Regions from separate parts of the Paenibacillus sp. FSL R7-0331 genome, predicted to be linked through region 1. Evidence: riboswitches for the same ligand, from Rfam matches in the RefSeq annotation. Region 1 holds a riboswitch; the other holds the start of a gene.
What was found. Region 1 has a riboswitch for glycine ahead of R70331_RS29720 (amino acid permease). Riboswitches for the same ligand answer to the same signal wherever they lie in the genome.
Positions count from the first base shown of each region.

Region 2: another riboswitch for glycine. It lies ahead of gcvT (glycine cleavage system aminomethyltransferase GcvT); the one in region 1 lies ahead of R70331_RS29720 (amino acid permease).

Region 1 is NZ_CP009284.1:6,825,657-6,834,304, forward strand. Features, by position in the region: gene R70331_RS29705 (FecCD family ABC transporter permease) at 1-345, shown strand, start outside; gene R70331_RS29710 (FecCD family ABC transporter permease) at 342-1,379, shown strand; gene R70331_RS29715 (ABC transporter ATP-binding protein) at 1,379-2,194, shown strand; gene R70331_RS29720 (amino acid permease) at 2,282-3,667, opposite strand; glycine riboswitch at 3,807-3,886, opposite strand; gene R70331_RS29725 (MFS transporter) at 4,035-5,255, opposite strand; gene araA (L-arabinose isomerase) at 5,639-7,063, opposite strand; gene R70331_RS29735 (L-ribulose-5-phosphate 4-epimerase) at 7,118-7,813, opposite strand; gene R70331_RS29740 (xylulokinase) at 7,815-8,648, opposite strand, start outside.
Region 2 is NZ_CP009284.1:6,364,372-6,373,019, forward strand. Features, by position in the region: gene R70331_RS27825 (flagellar motor protein) at 1-173, shown strand, start outside; gene R70331_RS27830 (OmpA/MotB family protein) at 170-1,057, shown strand; gene gcvH (glycine cleavage system protein GcvH) at 1,528-1,920, opposite strand; glycine riboswitch at 2,102-2,198, shown strand; gene gcvT (glycine cleavage system aminomethyltransferase GcvT) at 2,448-3,572, shown strand; gene gcvPA (aminomethyl-transferring glycine dehydrogenase subunit GcvPA) at 3,569-4,921, shown strand; gene gcvPB (aminomethyl-transferring glycine dehydrogenase subunit GcvPB) at 4,918-6,378, shown strand; gene R70331_RS27855 (ABC transporter ATP-binding protein) at 6,704-7,720, shown strand; gene R70331_RS27860 (ABC transporter permease) at 7,742-8,548, shown strand; gene R70331_RS27865 (ABC transporter permease) at 8,569-8,648, shown strand, end outside.

The DNA.
Region 1 (8,648 bases):
CTGGGCGATGATGTCGCCACCGGACTCGGTGTCAAGACAGGCTTTCTGCGGTTTACCGCCGCTCTCGCCGGGGTTCTCCTCTGCGGTGCAACAACGGCACTTGCAGGCCCGATCGGTTTCATCGGACTCTTATCCACTCATGTTATCAGGCTTATTCTAGGCCCCGATCTGCGTTTTGTCATTCCCATGTCCGCTATAGCCGGAGCTATTATTCTAACTGTGGCTGATATTGGCGGCAGGCTGCTGGGCAGCCCGGGAGAGCTTGAAGTCGGTGTTGTAACAGCGTTCATCGGAGCACCGATATTAATCATATTAGCTATGAGATCGAAAGTGCGGTCCTTATGACAAATCATCTTCCTTCAACCCAATTTATCATGGCCGGAAGGCGGCAAAGACGCCGACGCTGGGTACTGGTTACCGGCCTCTTGGCCTTCCTTGCCTGTGCGCTCTGTATAGCTATGCTGCTGCTCGGCAATACCATCTATCCGCTTTCGGAGGTAATCCGGGCTCTTTCGGGAGAGCAGATCAAGGGAGTCTCCTTTGCTGTGAGTACAATCCGTCTGCCGCGGATGCTGGCCGGCCTGTTTGCCGGGTTTGCTTTTGGCGTTGCCGGCTACACCTTCCAGACCATGCTCCGTAACCCCTTGGCTAACCCGAATGTTATCGGGATTACCTCCGGCTCCAGCGCGGCGGCTGTGTTCTGTATTGTTATCCTTCATGCCGGCGGAGCTGTCGTCTCTCTGGCTGCAGTCCTTGCCGGTCTGGCTACTGTCATTCTGATCTATATCCTGTCCAGAGGTAGAACCTTTTCTATCGGGCGTCTGATCCTTGTTGGTATTGGTGTGCAGGCGATGCTGGATGCCATAATCTCCTATCTGCTGCTGATCAGCTCGGAAAAGGATGTTCCGACCGCCATCCGCTGGCTTACCGGCAGCCTTAACGGCTCGCAGATGAGCGAGCTGCCGCCGCTGGTAATTACAGTAATAATCTGTGCGCCTGTCCTCATTCTGCTGGGCAAGCATCTTGATATCCTGGAGCTCGGGGAGCAATCTGCATCTTCACTGGGTGTACATACGGACAAAACCCGGATTCTGCTGATTGTCGGCTCTGTCTGCATGATTGCTATCGCCACCGCAACAACAGGTCCGATTGCCTTTGTGTCCTTCCTTTCAGGACCGATCGCCAAAAGACTAACCGGAGCAGGCTTCTCCGGTATTATCCCTTCAGGACTGGTTGGCGTTGTTCTGGTTCTGGCGGCAGATCTGATCGGCCAATTCGCCTTCGTGACCCGTTTCCCGGTAGGCGTAATCACCGGGCTGCTCGGAGCGCCGTATCTGATATACCTGCTGATCCAGATGAACCGGAAGGGAGAATTATAATGAATCAGGCGCATACTTTTCAAGTCGAACGCCTCGTAGCAGGCTATGAGAATAAAACGGTTATCCAGGATGTCAGCCTTGTGCTGCCAAGCAGCAAGATCAGCGTCATTATCGGCTCGAACGGCTGCGGCAAGTCCACGCTCCTGAAAACGATGGCCCGGCTGATCAAGCCTTCCTCCGGCACCATAACGATCGACGGAAAGCCTCTTGCCAAAATCGCCTCGAAGCCCCTTGCCCGCACGGTCGGAATGCTGCCGCAGTCGCCGATTGTTCCGGAGGGGATTTCCGTAGCTGATCTGGTCGGCCGGGGCAGATTTCCGCACCAGTCGCTTTTCGGCAGCTGGAGCAAAAAGGACTATGAAGCCGTTGCCGAAGCGATGGAGATTATGAAAATTACCGAGTTCGCCAATCATCATATTGATGAGCTGTCCGGCGGCCAGCGCCAGCGCGTCTGGATTGCCATGGCACTGGCGCAGCAGACCGATATCCTGTTCCTTGATGAACCGACAACGTTCCTCGACATCACCTACCAGGTAGAGATTCTGGACCTGCTAACCGATCTGAATCGCAAGCACGGCACTACCATCGTCATGGTGCTGCATGATATTAACCTGTCGGCCCGGTATGCCGACCATATCTTTGCCCTTCATTCAGGCAAGCTGGTCGCTGAAGGCACGCCGGATACAGTGATTACGAGCACCCTGGTTAAGGACATCTTCGGACTGGACTGTGCAGTAATCAAGGACCCGGTTGCCGGCTCCCCGATGATCGTACCCAAGGGCCGCTATCATGCCGGTTATGTACCTGTTTCTTAACAGACAGGCTTTAGCGGATACACAGGACTCACTACAAATAAAAGCACCCCGGTTAGGGAGTGCTTTTATTTGTGTTCCGATTTATAGCTAGAGCTGATGCCCCGCCTCCGTATTAATTCCGGTCTCCCCGCGGCTCTTCTGCTTCCTGCTTCTCACCGAATACAGGACGAATAGCAAAATGAACCAGACCGGAGTGAACAGCAGCGCCGGACGGGTCTCCTCGGCAATCAGCATAATGATCAGGATCGCCGCGAACAGCGCCAGAACAATGTAGTTAACGGCCGGAGTAAACGGTGCCTTAAACTTGGAGGCAGCCTGCAGGTCCGGCCGGTTCCGCTTGTATTTGATGTGGCATACCAGTACGACGCCCCAGACCCAAATGAAGCAAATGGCGCTGACCGTGGTTACAATGCCGAAGGCCTGCTCCGGAACCAGCTTGCTCAGCAGCGCACCGGCTGAAACAACCAGTGTAGAAATGAACAGCGAATGGGCCGGCACATGATTTTTGTTCAGCTTGCCGAACCGGGCAGAGGCCTGATCCTTGCGGCTCAGATTGTAGAGAATCCGGCTGGTCGAGAACATCCCGCTGTTGCAGGCCGATGCGGCTGAGGTCAGCACGACAAAATTGATAATCCCGGCAGCAATCGGAATACCCACGAGGCTAAAGGTTCTTACAAACGGACTCTCCGCCGGGCTGAGCTGGGTCCACGGGTTAACGCACAGCAGAACGAACAGCGCGCCAACGTAGAAGAACAGAATCCGCAGCGGGATTTTGTTAATTGCTGACGGGATATTTTTCTCAGGATCAGCGGTTTCTGCCGCCGACACCCCTACGAGCTCTACACCGACATAAGCAAATACGACCATCTGGAAGGAGAACAGGAAGCCTGTGATGCCGTTCGGGAATACCCCGCCGTGCTGCCACAGGTTGCGGACCGTTACCGTTCCTGCATCTGTTTTGAAGCCCATGACGAGCAGGACAATCCCAAGCCCGATCAGGGCAAGGATCGTAACTACCTTGATCAGTGCGAACCAGAATTCCAGCTCGCCGAAGCTTTTGACGGTCAGCAGATTAAGTCCCAGCAGAATAATTAAGCAGATAACGGCAGGTATCCACTGCGGGATATCAAACCAGTATTGTACATAGACACCGACCGCAATGACATCGGCCATCGCCGTCATAATCCAGCAGAACCAGTACGTCCAGCCTGTAACAAAAGCAGCCTTCGGCCCCAAATAATCCTCAGCTATATCCGTAAAGGACTGGTATCCCGCCTTGGACAGCAGCAGCTCCCCCAGTGCCCTCATCACAAAAAATACAGCGATCCCCACAATCAGGTAAGTGAACATAATCGACGGACCTGCTTTTTCAATAGCCCGTCCTGATCCCAGGAATAATCCTGTGCCAATGGTTCCTCCAATTGCGATTAACTGAACGTGCCGGTTAGCCAGCTCTCTCTTTAACTCTGCCATGCCTGTTTCCCCCTTATGATTACAGCCTGCTGCTGCCAATAAAAAAAGAGACTGGATATGATCATCCAATCTCCCGGCTCATAAGAATATCAAACACTATCCGCCCTGCAGGCAGCAGCCCGCAAGGCAGATAAATATTCAGTACTCTTCTGTCCTTTTGCCTGAGATTGTGAACCCTTCGGCGCTGCGGTAGCCCGCAGTCTCTCCAGAAGCTGCTCCTGCTATAGTGTGATCCATAGCATTCATAGCCTGTAGTGTATTAAGTTGGTGAAGCGTTAATGCATTCTGATATTCTAACATATTACTCGCGGTGTGAGTATTAGAGCTGTGAAAAAAGTCTCATTTCCAATTTTATACTTACGTGCGCCTAACCCTGTACCTGCTCCTCCTCAGCCTTTCCGTAAAACTTAAGAAAAACAATGATACCGATCAGCGCTACAACGATGCCCGACCAGAAAAACCATACCTGCACCCCGTACCGCTCAGCAACCGGTCCGGCCAGGGCCAGCCCGATTGGAGAAGACAGCATCCCGATGCTGGAAACGAGCGAAATGACCCGCCCTAACGTTTCCGGCTCATAAGCCTTCTGAATCATCGCCATATAGGGGCCGTTGAACAGCGGCGCAGCAGCGCCCATGAGGAAGGACAGCACAGCAAAGGCTACGAAGGCCCCGCTGCCGACTACTCCGCTAAGCAGGCAGGTCAGGCCGATAATAACAAGGCTTACGCTCATATAGGTGGAGTCACGCCACTTGGAGGACAATACCGACAGCAGTACGCCACCCAGGATCATGCCAATGCCGAATACCGCCTCTATAACACTCGCGCTGTATCCGCCCCGGCCAAAGTGCTCCAGCGTCATCAGCGGGAACAGCATGGCCAGCGGCATAAAGACAACACTGAAGCCGGCCATGGCGATTGTAATGAACACGATCGGCTTTACGGAAACAAAGGTCCGCCAGCCGAGAATGAACTCCTGCCGGAAGGATGGTGCCTGCACCGCCTCCGGTTTCGGCTGATGGATCTTTACCATCAGCAGCATGACGTTGGCAATCAGCGCACCTGCCACATCAAGCAGGAGCACTGTTCCCAGCGATGTAGCCGAGTATACGGCAATCCCCAGCGCCGGTCCCAGGATGCTGGAAGCGGAGAAGACCATCTGCTGCCAGCCTGCTACCCGGGTTAACTGGTCCTCCGGGGCGATCAGCGGGACGGCCGCCTGGAACGACGGCGCATGGAATGAGGAGGCCACGGAGCGGATGAACAGGACGACATACACGACCCACAGGCCCGGATCACCCCACAGGTAATAAGCGCCCAGGGCCAGGCTGGTTACAGCAATCAGACTGTCTGAGATGATCATGGTCAGCTTGCGGTTCCAGCGGTCCAGCAGCACACCGATAAACGGCCCCAGGATGGCCTGCGGCAGGAAGCCGACAAGTCCGGCAACCATCAGTACAGAGGCTGATCCTGTCGTTTCGGTTAAATGCCAGATAATCGAGAACTGCACCATCGATGAAGTCAGAATCGAGAAGATCTGACCGCTGAAGATGAAGGCAAATGTCCTCTTCCAGTGCATATGATTCATAAATTGCAGCCTCCCAAAAATAAAATAATTTCTCTTGTCAATTTGCCGATAATCAAAAAAACAGACCCAAGTCCAGTGGGCTTGAGTCTGCTTGCTTTACGTATCAGAACAGGGCATAGCCAAATAAGGCTCTGCCATATAACCGTGCGGTTCGCGGTCTATGTCCCATACGTAATAAAACAAGCAACTCAAAAAAGCCCACCTTACCGGTGAAACAAGCTCTTCCGGGTACTCATCTTAAACGTATGAAATAGATCATAGTCCGCAAGCCTCCTTATCGTTAATTAGCCGTATCTTATCACCGGGAATAGAAGGTGTCAAACCTAAAACCGCAAAAAAAAAGCAGGTAAGCCACCGCTTACCCGCTCCCCGCTACTATACCTTTATTTGATGATTACATATTCCAAGCCTACAAGCTTAGCGTAGCTGACGATCTGGTCTGTAGTCAGGTTCAGGGAAACCACGGTGTGGTGACCGCCGCCGTTCTCGATCCAGGCCTTCACTCCGTCCTGGAAGTTAGGCTTAACCTTCCACAGCACACGGGCTACCGGAAGGTTAGGAGCCGCAACCTCAGGCTCGAAGGCTTCCACTTCATTGATCAGCAGCTTGTAGTGTGTGCCGAAGTCTGCCATCGAGACAACAACGCCTTCGCCTGCTTTGCCGTCAAATACAAGGCGGGCCGGATCTTCACGGTCGCCGATACCCAGCGGCGATACCAGCACCTTAGGCTTGCTGCTTGCCAGGCTTGGATCAACCTCAAGCATGTGGGACTGCAGAATGGCTTCCTTGCCTTCTGCCATCTCATACGTGTAGTCTTCCATAAAGCCGGTGTTCACGTTGTGGGCCATAACCTTCAGCAGGCGGTCAAGGGCAGCGGTCTTCCAGTCGCCTTCGCCGGCGAAGCCGTAGCCTTGAGCCATCAGGCGTTGCACCGCCAGACCCGGAAGCTGCTTCATGCCGTGCAGGTCTTCAAAGTTAGATGTGAACGCATTGTAGCCGCCGTTATCCAGGAAACGCTTCAGGGCAATTTCGTAGCTGGCCTGAACCTTAACGCTCGCTTCCCATGCTTCCTTGCTGTAGTTGCCGTAATCGAAATCGTACTGCTCTGCATATTCAGCGAACAGGGCGTTGATCTCTTCTTCCGTTACTTCGTTTACATAAGCAACCAGATCGCCGATACCGAAGTAGTCAACAGTCCAGCCGAACTGGATCTGAGCTTCTACTTTATCGCCTTCAGTAACCCCCACATTGCGCATGTTGTCGCCGAAACGGGCAACCTTGATGTTGAAGCTTTCGTTGTAAGCAACCGCTACGTCCATCCACTCGGCAATCTGCTTCTGGACATTAGGGCGCTGCCAGTAGCCTACAACCACTTTGTTCTGTTTGTTCAGGCGGGCATTGATGAAGCCGTACTCACGGTCACCATGGGCAGCCTGGTTCAGGTTCATGAAATCCATGTCGATGGTTGCCCAAGGAATGCTCTCATTGTACTGGGTAGCCAGGTGAAGAAGAGGCTTCTGCAGCAGATTGGTGCCGCGGATCCACATTTTGGCCGGGGAGAAGGTATGCATCCAGGTGATTACACCGGCAACCTCGTCACGGTAGTTGACTTCCTTCATGATGGTGGTGATTTTGTCCGCGCTGACTGCCAGATCCTGCAATACAAGCGGGTAAGGCAGAACGCCGCTGTTATTCAGTGCATCTACCATTTCCTGGGCGTGGGCTTTAACTTCTCCCAGAGCCACTTCTCCATACAGATGCTGCGATCCAACAACGAACCAGAACTGCTTGTCACTAACTGTTGTCATTTATATTCATCCTCTTCTCTTAAATTGTAATAGTAGGCTAATCTGTACCCAATATTACTTCTGGCCGTAGTAAGCGTCCTTGCCGTGCTTGCGCAGATAGTGCTTATCCAGAATCCGCTGCGGCAGCTCCTCGGCGAAATGATTCAGCTCACGGGCAAAATGGTTCATCTTAGCCACTTCCTCCAGCACCACACTGTTCATAACAGCGGAATGGGCATCCTTGCCCCAGGTGAATGGTCCATGACCCTTCAGCAGTACGCCGGGAACCGCCATAATATCAATGCCCCGCTGCTCAAACGTCTCGATGATCACATGTCCTGTCTCTGCTTCATACCCGCGGTCAATCTCCTCCTGTGTGAGGAACCGGGTACAAGGTACAGCGCCGTAGAAGGTGTCAGCATGCGTAGTTCCCATAACCGGAACATCAAGTCCCGCCTGCGCCCAGACGGTTGCCCACATGGAATGCGTATGCACAATGCCGCCAATTTCCTTGTAATGCTTATACAGCACAGCATGGGTTGGTGTATCCGAGGAAGGTCTCAGCTCGCCCTCAACAACGTTACCGTCAAAATCGACAACGACCATATCGCTGGCTTTCATTTTTTCATAGCTGACTCCGCTTGGTTTAATGACGAACAGGTTACGCTCACGGTCAACCGCGCTCACATTACCCCAGGTGTACTTGATGAGTCCTTGCTTAGGCAGATCCAGATTGGCCTGGAATACCTCTTCCTTCAATTGCTCTAACACATTAACCCCTCCCGTTCTCTACCAGATGATCTACCGCAGCCTGCTCAATCGCCAGTCCTTCCACATACCGCTCCATGAAGAGCTCAAAGCCCTTAACGTCAGCTGCATCCGGATGAATGATCTGTCCTTCCGTATCCTTAAATACCTTGTTATCGAGAAAATCGTCCAGACGCTCCTGCTGCTCCCTGTTCTGCATGAACGCGGCCAGAATCGCCATCCCCCAGGCACCGCCCTCGCTGGCTGTTGCCATTACGGAGACAGGTACGTTCATCGAGGCTGCCACGATCCTTTGACCGACAACCGGCGTTTTGAACAAGCCGCCGTGCGCCAGAATGCTGTCGATTGCGACATTTTCCTTCTTGGTGAGGATATCCATCCCGATCTTCAGCGCGGCAAAAGCGGTAAACAGGTGCGTACGCATAAAGTTAGCCAGATTGAAGCGGCTCTCAGGCGAGCGGACGAACAGCGGGCGTCCCTTCTCGATGCCTGTAATATTCTCCCCGGAAAAATAACCGTAGCTCAGCAGGCCGCCGCCGTCGGCATCCGCCTCAAGCGCTTTGTTAAACAGCACGCTGAACAGCTTGCCGGAATCCGTCTGGAAGCCCATAGCCTCCGCAAACTCACGGAACAGGCCGACCCATGCGTTGATGTCACTGGAGCAGTTATTCGCATGCACCATCCCTACCGGACTGCCGTCCGGCGTAGTAACCATATCAATCTCCGGATACACAGCGGACAGATCGTTCTCTAGCACGATCATCGCGAACACGGAGGTACCTACAGAGATGTTACCGGTGCGTTTTCTTACACTGTTGGTAGCAACCATGCCTGTTCC
Region 2 (8,648 bases), 460 kb from region 1:
TCGCCTCCAAAATCAAATCCCGTGCACAGACTGAGCTAAGCAGCATGGAGATGCTGCTGGTCGGCATACTGTCCCTGCAGAACGGGGATCCTCCGCATCTGGTGCGCAAGAAGCTGAGCTCTTTTATCGCTGATTCACCGGATATAGAGAGATCCTTCAGAGGCCTGTCATGAAGCAACGGACCCGGCGCAGCCGCAAGAGTGATGGACAGCACGAGCCCCGGGACCGCTGGATGATTACCTATGCGGATCTGATTACGCTGCTGCTGATTTTTTTCGTCGTCATGTATGCGATGAGCAGTCTCGATACCGAGAAGTACAGGATAGTAACGGGCTCCCTGTCTGAAACGTTCCGTAGCGGGAACCCTGTGCTGGATGGGGGAAGCGGTGTTCTGGATGGAGAGAACGGAATTCAAGCCCCCCCTGCTGCCGGAGGGCAAAACGGAGGAAGCAGCACGGGCGGGACCGATGATTCCGTAAACGGCGGAACAGGCAATGCAGGCAGCGGCTCCGGCGGAACACCAGCCGCAGAAGAACAGGACGGGAATGAGCCGCCGTCTGCGCGCGAGCTCGCTTTCCGCGAACAGGAAGCCAAGCTTAACGCCCTTATGAACGTAATCACAGCTTATGTTGAGGACAATAATCTCGGCGGCCAGATCTTTGTGGCGGACAAGCCGCAGGGTATTGCCATTACGCTCAGCGACCGCTTTTTGTTCGATGTCGGCCGGGCAGAGCTGAAGCCGCCTGCTTTTCCGGCACTCCGCCAGCTATCCGGGTTATTCAGCGGCATAGGCGCATCGATCAGCATCGAAGGCCACACCGATAATACCCCCGTATCTGCCGGCTCACAGTATAATGACAACTGGGATCTGTCGGGGGCACGCGCACTCTCGGTTTTACGCTTTTTTCTGGACAGTGAGGGGCTGGACCCGGGAACCTTCCAGTATGCGGGTTATGCCGACACCCGGCCCGCTTACGACAATACTACCGCTGAGGGACGCCAGAGAAACCGCCGGGTTGAGCTGATTGTGCTCCGGCAGCTGCAGGAAGAGGAATAACGGATTCGTCTCAGCCAAGAAATCAGCAGAATGTAAGACTGCCAAACTTTGCTGACAGGGAGCCTGAATTCAGATGAGTCCATCCTCCCCTGGCGAGATAAGATTTTTTCTGTGTATAGGTATGTCTGCAGTGCTGCTGTTTCCGTTCTACCCTATCTTTCTCTACCGTTTTGTGTTGCGCGTCAACGCACCTCCAAAGCGTACTATCAGGCTCCTTCTTCTCCTGATTTCATTTGCACTAATTGGCATGGGGCTATTGTGCTTGTTATGGCGGATCGTCCCGCAGCTTTACCCGGAGATTAACAAATCCCCCAACTTTTATTAAGGATAGTTTAAGAGGCATCAGAAAAAGACGGACTCCGCGCAGCATGATGTAAGCCGCATACGGAATCCGCCTCTATATTACACAGGTACCCCTACCTTGGCGAAGGCAGGAGTGCCTGTTTTCATTTGCACAAATTGTCCAGCTGTTATTCCCCGATTAATTCACGGTAAGCAGCCGCATCCAGCAGTCCGGCAACAGCCTCGCTGTACTCCCCGTCAAGCTCAAGCTCAAAGATCCAGCCGCCGCTGTAAGGCTCGTCATTAAGCAGCTCCGGGCTGGCCTCCAGCGCATCATTAATCCGGGTCACCTTTCCCGAGACGGGTGAATATAATTCGGAAACTGTCTTTACAGACTCAATGCTGCCTACGCTGTCCCCGGCGGAAATAGCAGCTCCTACCTCAGGAAACTCTACAAACACGATGTCCCCGAGCAGATGCTGGGCATGATCCGTAATCCCGACCCGCACTACGCGTCCTTCACCCTGCTGAGCCCATTCATGCTCTTCACTGTACCGCAGGTTGTCTAACACTTCACTCATTTCAAGCGCCTCATTTCCGAATTTGGTGTTGTAAATGTAGTTATAGACTAAGATATCGGCTTGCGCAATGTCAATATAACTGACAGGAAATTTAATTTTGTCATCTTTTTGACGTTTTTTTGTTGACGCGGGGTCCAATACCCGGTTTAATGGAGACATCAGAACATCATATGGTTTGCGAATGATGGCATAGGGAGAGACTGTCTCCTGAAGACAGCGCCGAAGGAGTAAGCCCGCGAGCGGGTGAATCTCTCAGGCAAAAGGACCTTTGCCGGACGCATCTCTGGAGAGCATCAGTCCCTGTATCTGCAGCGCACTGATCACCAACGGGGAAACCTGCGGGATTTGGTCCCGGCAGGGTAACTCTCAGGTACAAAGGACAGAGCGGAAGGCTATTTTTGCGCACAAGTGCGTATTTTTAGCGTCCGCTCTGTCCTTTTTTTGTTGTCTATCCAAACAGGCGCCGGCCCGGACGGGTACGGGACAGCCGCTATGCTTATGTGTAATCAGATCAGGGGAGTGAGTACATGGATGCTTTGAAGAGAACACCGTTTTTCGGGCTTTACTCCGCTTACGCGGAGGCCAGATGCATTGATTTTGGCGGCTGGGAGCTGCCGGTGCAGTTCACTGGAATCGTCAAGGAGCATGAGGCGGTCCGCCAGCAGGCAGGACTGTTCGATGTATCGCATATGGGGGAATTCATGGTCAGCGGAAGCGGCTCGGAAGCTTTTCTGCAAAAAATGACCACCAACGATGTCAGCCGGCTGGCTGACGGTGCGGCTCAATATACACTGATGCTGTATCCGGACGGCGGAGTTGTGGATGACCTGCTCGTCTACCGTCTTGGTGAAGAACGCTACATGCTTGTCGTCAACGCCTCCAACATCGATAAGGACTTCCAGTGGCTGCAGGAGCATCTCACTGCTGAGTTCAGCGGAGCGAGCCTGAAGAATGTCTCTGATGATACGTTGCTGCTGGCACTGCAAGGGCCGCTGGCGGAAACAATCCTCCGTGAAGTCACCTCCGCTCCTGTTGCAGAACTGAAGCCTTTCCACTTCATTGAGCGCGCTGAGGTCTGCGGCGTTGAAGTCCTGCTCTCCCGTACCGGCTACACTGGTGAGGACGGCTTTGAACTGTACGCCTCATTGGATACAGCCGCCGCCTTGTGGAACGGCCTGCTGGCAGCGGGTGCTCCGCATGGCCTGACGCCGGCCGGGCTGGGCGCACGCGACACGCTCCGCTTCGAGGCCAAGCTGCCGCTGTACGGCCAGGAGCTGTCGGCAGATATCACTCCGCTGGAAGCCGGCGTGCAGTTCTTCGTCAAGCTGGATAAAGCAGACTTCATCGGCAAGGATGCGCTGGTGAAGCAGAAGGAAGCCGGGCTGCCCCGCCGTCTGGTCGGGCTTGAGATGATTGACCGCGGCATTCCGCGTTCCCACTATCCCGTCTACGCAGACGGCGTCAAGATCGGCGAGGTAACGACCGGAACTCAGTCCCCGACGCTGAAGCGTAATCTCGGACTTGCGCTGCTCGATGCAGCCTACAGTGAAATCGGCACCGAAATTTATGTGGAGATTCGCGGCAGGCAGCTTAAGGCTGCAGTAGTCAAAGCACCGTTTTATAAAAAAAGCCAGGGAGTGAAGCCGCAATGAAGCACCGCTATCTGCCCATGACTGAGCAGGACCGCCAGGAGATGATGGAAGCCGTCGGGATTCAGTCCATGGAGGAGCTGTTTATCGATATTCCGCAATCTGTACGCTATCAGGGCACCATGCCGATGTCAGAGGCTTTGGATGAATATGCCTTGCTCCGCCATATGAAAGAATTGGCCGACAAGAACGCCCACTTCGATACCCACGCCAGCTTCCTCGGCGCCGGAATCTATGACCACCATATCCCGGTTGTCATCAACCATGTGATTTCCCGTTCGGAGTTCTATACGGCTTATACCCCGTATCAGCCGGAGATCAGCCAGGGCGAGCTGCAGGCGATTTTCGAGTTTCAATCCTACATCTGTGAGCTTACCGGCATGAAGGTGGCCAACGCCAGTATGTATGATGGCGCTACTGCCTTCGCAGAAGCAGCTGTTCTGGCAGCAGGCGCAACCAAACGCAAAAAACTGATTGTTTCCCGTACCGTCCACCCCGAAGCCCGGCAAGTACTGGCTACATCAGCCGGTGCCTGGGGGCTTGAGGTCGTGGAAATTGATTATAAAGACGGCGTAACCGATCAGGCTAAGCTTGCTGAAGCAATTGACGGGGATACCGCAGCTGTGCTGGTACAGTCCCCGAACTTCTTTGGAGCGATCGAGGACCTCCGCACAATCGAACCGCTGATTCACTCCGTCAAAGGACTGCTTGTAGTCAGCGCCAACCCGCTGGCACTGGGCGTTCTGGAAACACCGGGCAAGCTCGGAGCCGACATTGTAGTCGGTGATGCGCAGCCGCTGGGCATTCCGGCTTCACTTGGCGGTCCTACCTGCGGATTCTTTGCTGTAGCGGAGCCGCTAATGCGCCGCATGCCGGGCAGGATTGTCGGCCAGACCGTTGACCGTAACGGTAAACGCGGCTTTGTACTAACGCTGCAGGCCCGCGAACAGCATATCCGCCGTGAAAAAGCGACCTCCAACATCTGCTCCAACCAGGCGCTCCTCGCGCTCTGCGCTTCCGTGTACCTGTCCGTTATGGGTAAAGAGGGCATGCGCGAGGTCGGCGAGTTGAATATCCGCAAGAGCCATTATGCCGCAGCCAAGCTCGGCGAGCTTACAGGTGCAGCGCCTGCATTCACTGCACCGTTCTTCAATGAATTCGTGCTGAAGCTTCCTGAAGGAAGCAGCGTCAGTGAAATTAATTCCAGGCTTGTTAAAGAAGGCTTTCTTGGCGGCTATGATCTAGGCCGTGATTATCCGGAGCTGGCCGGACATATGCTGGTTGCCGTTACGGAGAAAAGAAGCAAGTCGGAAATCGACCAATTCGCTAAGCTATTGGAGGGCTGTTTATGAAACCGGAACAAAGTCTGATTTTTGAGCTTAGCCGTCCCGGCCGCTCAGCCTATTCCCTGCCTGTATGCGATATTCCTGAGGATGAGGCGATTGATACCCTGATACCGGCCGGACTGCTGCGCAGTGAGCCAGTGCTGCTGCCGGAAGTGTCTGAAGTGGATGTAATCCGCCACTACACCGCCCTTTCCCGCCGCAACTTCGGTGTCGATAACGGCTTCTACCCGCTAGGCTCCTGTACAATGAAATACAATCCAAAGATTAATGAAGATGTAGCCCGCTTCCCGGGTCTGGCCAAGATTCACCCGTACCAGCCGGAAGAAAGCATTCAAGGCGCACTTGAACTGATGTATACTCTGCAAAAAGATCTGGCTGTTCTGACCGGCATGGATGCCGTCTCCCTCCAGCCTGCCGCCGGTGCCCACGGGGAATGGACCGGCCTGATGATGATCCGCGCCTACCACGAGAGCCGCGGCGAGAAGCGTACGAAGGTCATCGTGCCGGACTCCTCGCACGGCACTAACCCGGCCAGCGCCGCAGCTGCGGGCCTGGATACCGTAACGATCCCGTCCAACGCCAAAGGCATGGTCGATCTTGATGCCCTGAAGGCTGCCGTCGGCAGCGACACTGCTGCACTGATGCTGACTAACCCGAGTACGCTCGGCCTGTTCGAGACGCAGATTGTCGAGATTGCTGAGATCGTTCATGAAGCCGGCGGCCTGCTCTATTATGACGGAGCGAATTCCAATGCGATCATGGGCATTACCCGTCCGGGCGACATGGGCTTCGACGTCGTGCACTTAAATCTGCACAAAACGATGAGCACCCCGCACGGCGGCGGCGGCCCGGGAGCCGGACCTGTCGGCGTGAAGTCGATTCTCATTCCGTTCCTGCCGCAGCCTTCTGTAGTACAGAATGAAGACAGCAGCTACTCGCTGAACTACGGCGGACCGGAATCCATCGGCCGGGTCAAAGCCTTTTACGGCAACTTCGGTATCCTCGTTCGTGCCTATGCCTACATCCGTACCTACGGACCGGACGGCCTGCGCGAGGTATCCGAGAACGCTGTGCTGAATGCCAACTATATGATGCACCGGCTGGCGCCGTACTTCGAAATTCCTTATCCGGGCGTCTGCAAGCATGAATTCGTCATGTCCGGCCGCAATCTGAAGCAATACGGAGTGCGTACGCTCGACGTAGCCAAGCGGCTGCTTGACTTCGGCTACCACCCGCCGACTGTCTATTTCCCGCTCACCGTCGAAGAGTGCATGATGATCGAGCCGACCGAGACCGAAAGCAAGGAAACACTCGACGGCTTCATTGAAACAATGATTCAGATCGTCAAGGAAGCAGAGGAGACACCGGAAATCGTCATCAACGCTCCGCATACAACCGAAATCAGCCGTCTGGATGAAACCCAGGCCGCTCGGAAGCCGGTATTGAACTGCTCTTGCGGTTAATTTATTTAGATCAATAATCAAATTAAAGCGGCTACCCCCAAGATACTCGTATCCTTTGGGAGGTAGCCGCTTTTTTAATGGCATTTTCTTTTTCTCACAATATCTTAACTAATCTAAAGCTCAATTAAAATTAATTAGTTTTATCTGTTACAGCTGTTCTATTAAGATTAATGCCACAGCGGAGGGGCCGACTTTTTTCGTTAAAATCCAATAATTTTTTTTAGCTGCTATGCTATTCCGCCAGTTTTCGACACGAGCCAAGTGCTATATTGGAACATGGCTTTTGTCTAAAGATCACAATCTTCAGAGTAAGGGAGGAATAGCCTTGAGTATTATCGAAGCCAGGGGACTGACCAAGTCCTTTGTGCAGGCGGTGAAGGAGCCGGGCCTGAAAGGGGCGCTCAAGCACCTGATTGTCCCCAAAAACATTACAAAAGTGGCTGTCCATCCGCTGGATCTCAGCATCGAAACCGGTGAAACTGTCGCCTACGTGGGACCGAACGGTGCCGGCAAGTCCACCACGATCAAGATGCTGAGCGGCATCCTGAAGCCGTCCGGGGGCAGCATTTCTGTAAACGGTATCAACCCGTACAAGAAGAGAATGGAGAACGCCGCCCAAATCGGCGCTGTCTTTGGCCAGCGCACCCAGCTGTGGTGGAACATTCCGATTGTCGAATCCTTTTCGCTGCTGAAGGATATTTACGAGATTCCCGATCACGTGTACCGGAATAATCTGGAGCAGTTTATCGAGCTGCTGGGCATGAATGAATTCATTCACTTATCCGCCCGGAAGCTCTCGCTGGGGCAGCGTATGCGCGCCGATCTGGCTGCAGCCCTTTTACATAACCCGCCCATTGTCTATCTCGACGAACCGACGATCGGGCTCGATGTATCCGTGAAGCAGAAGATCCGTGAATTCATCAAAAAAATTAACCAGGAGCAGCAGACCACCGTCATGCTGACCACCCATGATCTCGGCGATATTGAGGACCTGTGCAAACGGCTGATTATCATCGACCACGGCATGATTATTTATGACGGCAGCCTGAGCGAGGTGAAGTCGCGTTTTGCCCGCAGCCGGGTTATTTTCTTCCAGGTTGGCTCGCCGATGCCGGAGCTGTTCGCAGAGCTGGACCGGACTCCCGGAATTAGGCTTACGCTGCAGAATGAACAGGAATTCTCTGTTGCTTTTGACCGGTATGAATATACCGCCAGCGATGTGGTCAGCCGGGTGATGCGCCATGGCGAGGTGATCGACTTCCGGATGGAGGATGCCAACATTGAACAGGTAATCAAGGCTGTATATGACGGTAATCTCGATCTGAATCAGCAAGCCCAATAAGAAAGGAGGACCCTCACAGCCATGTCTGCTATTCCACTTAAAAAATACAGGAGCATTGCGAACCGTTCCCTGCAAAATGTGCTGGCCTACCGGACCTCCTACGTAATCGGATTTTTGGCTAACACCGTGAATCTGCTGGCAATCTACTTTTTGTGGCAGGGCATTTACAGCGGCCGAAGCGAGGTCGGCGGATACACCTGGGATCAGATGAAGACCTATCTGCTGGTCACTTTTCTGGCCAACTCCGTGCTCTCCTGGTACTCTGAAACCTCCATTTCCGGTAAAATCCTGGACGGGAGCGTAGCGATGGACCTGCTAAAGCCGCTGGACTTCCAGAGCGCCCGCTTCTCGGAGACGCTGGGGGCCAGTCTGCTGGAGGGCGGTATGAGCGCGGTTCTGCTGACGCTTTTTGCCTCCTTTTTGTCCGGAATTACCCTGCCGCACTCGCCGCTTGTCTATGTGCTGTTTCTCTTAAGCCTGCTCGGCGCCATTCTGGTTAAATTCGGCGTGGTGTATCTGGCAGCACTGCTCTGCTTCTGGTCAACGGGCTCGATGGGCATCGTCTGGACGCGGATTGCTGTTACTAACCTGCTGTCCGGTGCGCTTGTGCCGCTGGCTTTTTTCCCGGACTGGCTGGAGCGTCTGGCCTTGTGGCTGCCGTTTCAGAGCATTATCCACACGCCGACGATGATCTTTCTGCAGCAGACCGGCACCGCTGAGAGTCTGAAGCTGATTGCTTTACAGGCGTTTTGGGGAATCGCCCTCTGGTTCGCCGGCAAAGCCATGTGGAACTGGGCGGTCCGCCAGGTAACCATTCATGGAGGTTAAGATGAAAGGAGCGGGAGACGGTGCGGTTATCACGGATGTTCTATCTGTACAAGCGGCTGTACGTGCAGCAGCTCAAAGCCATACTCGAATATAATAAGGA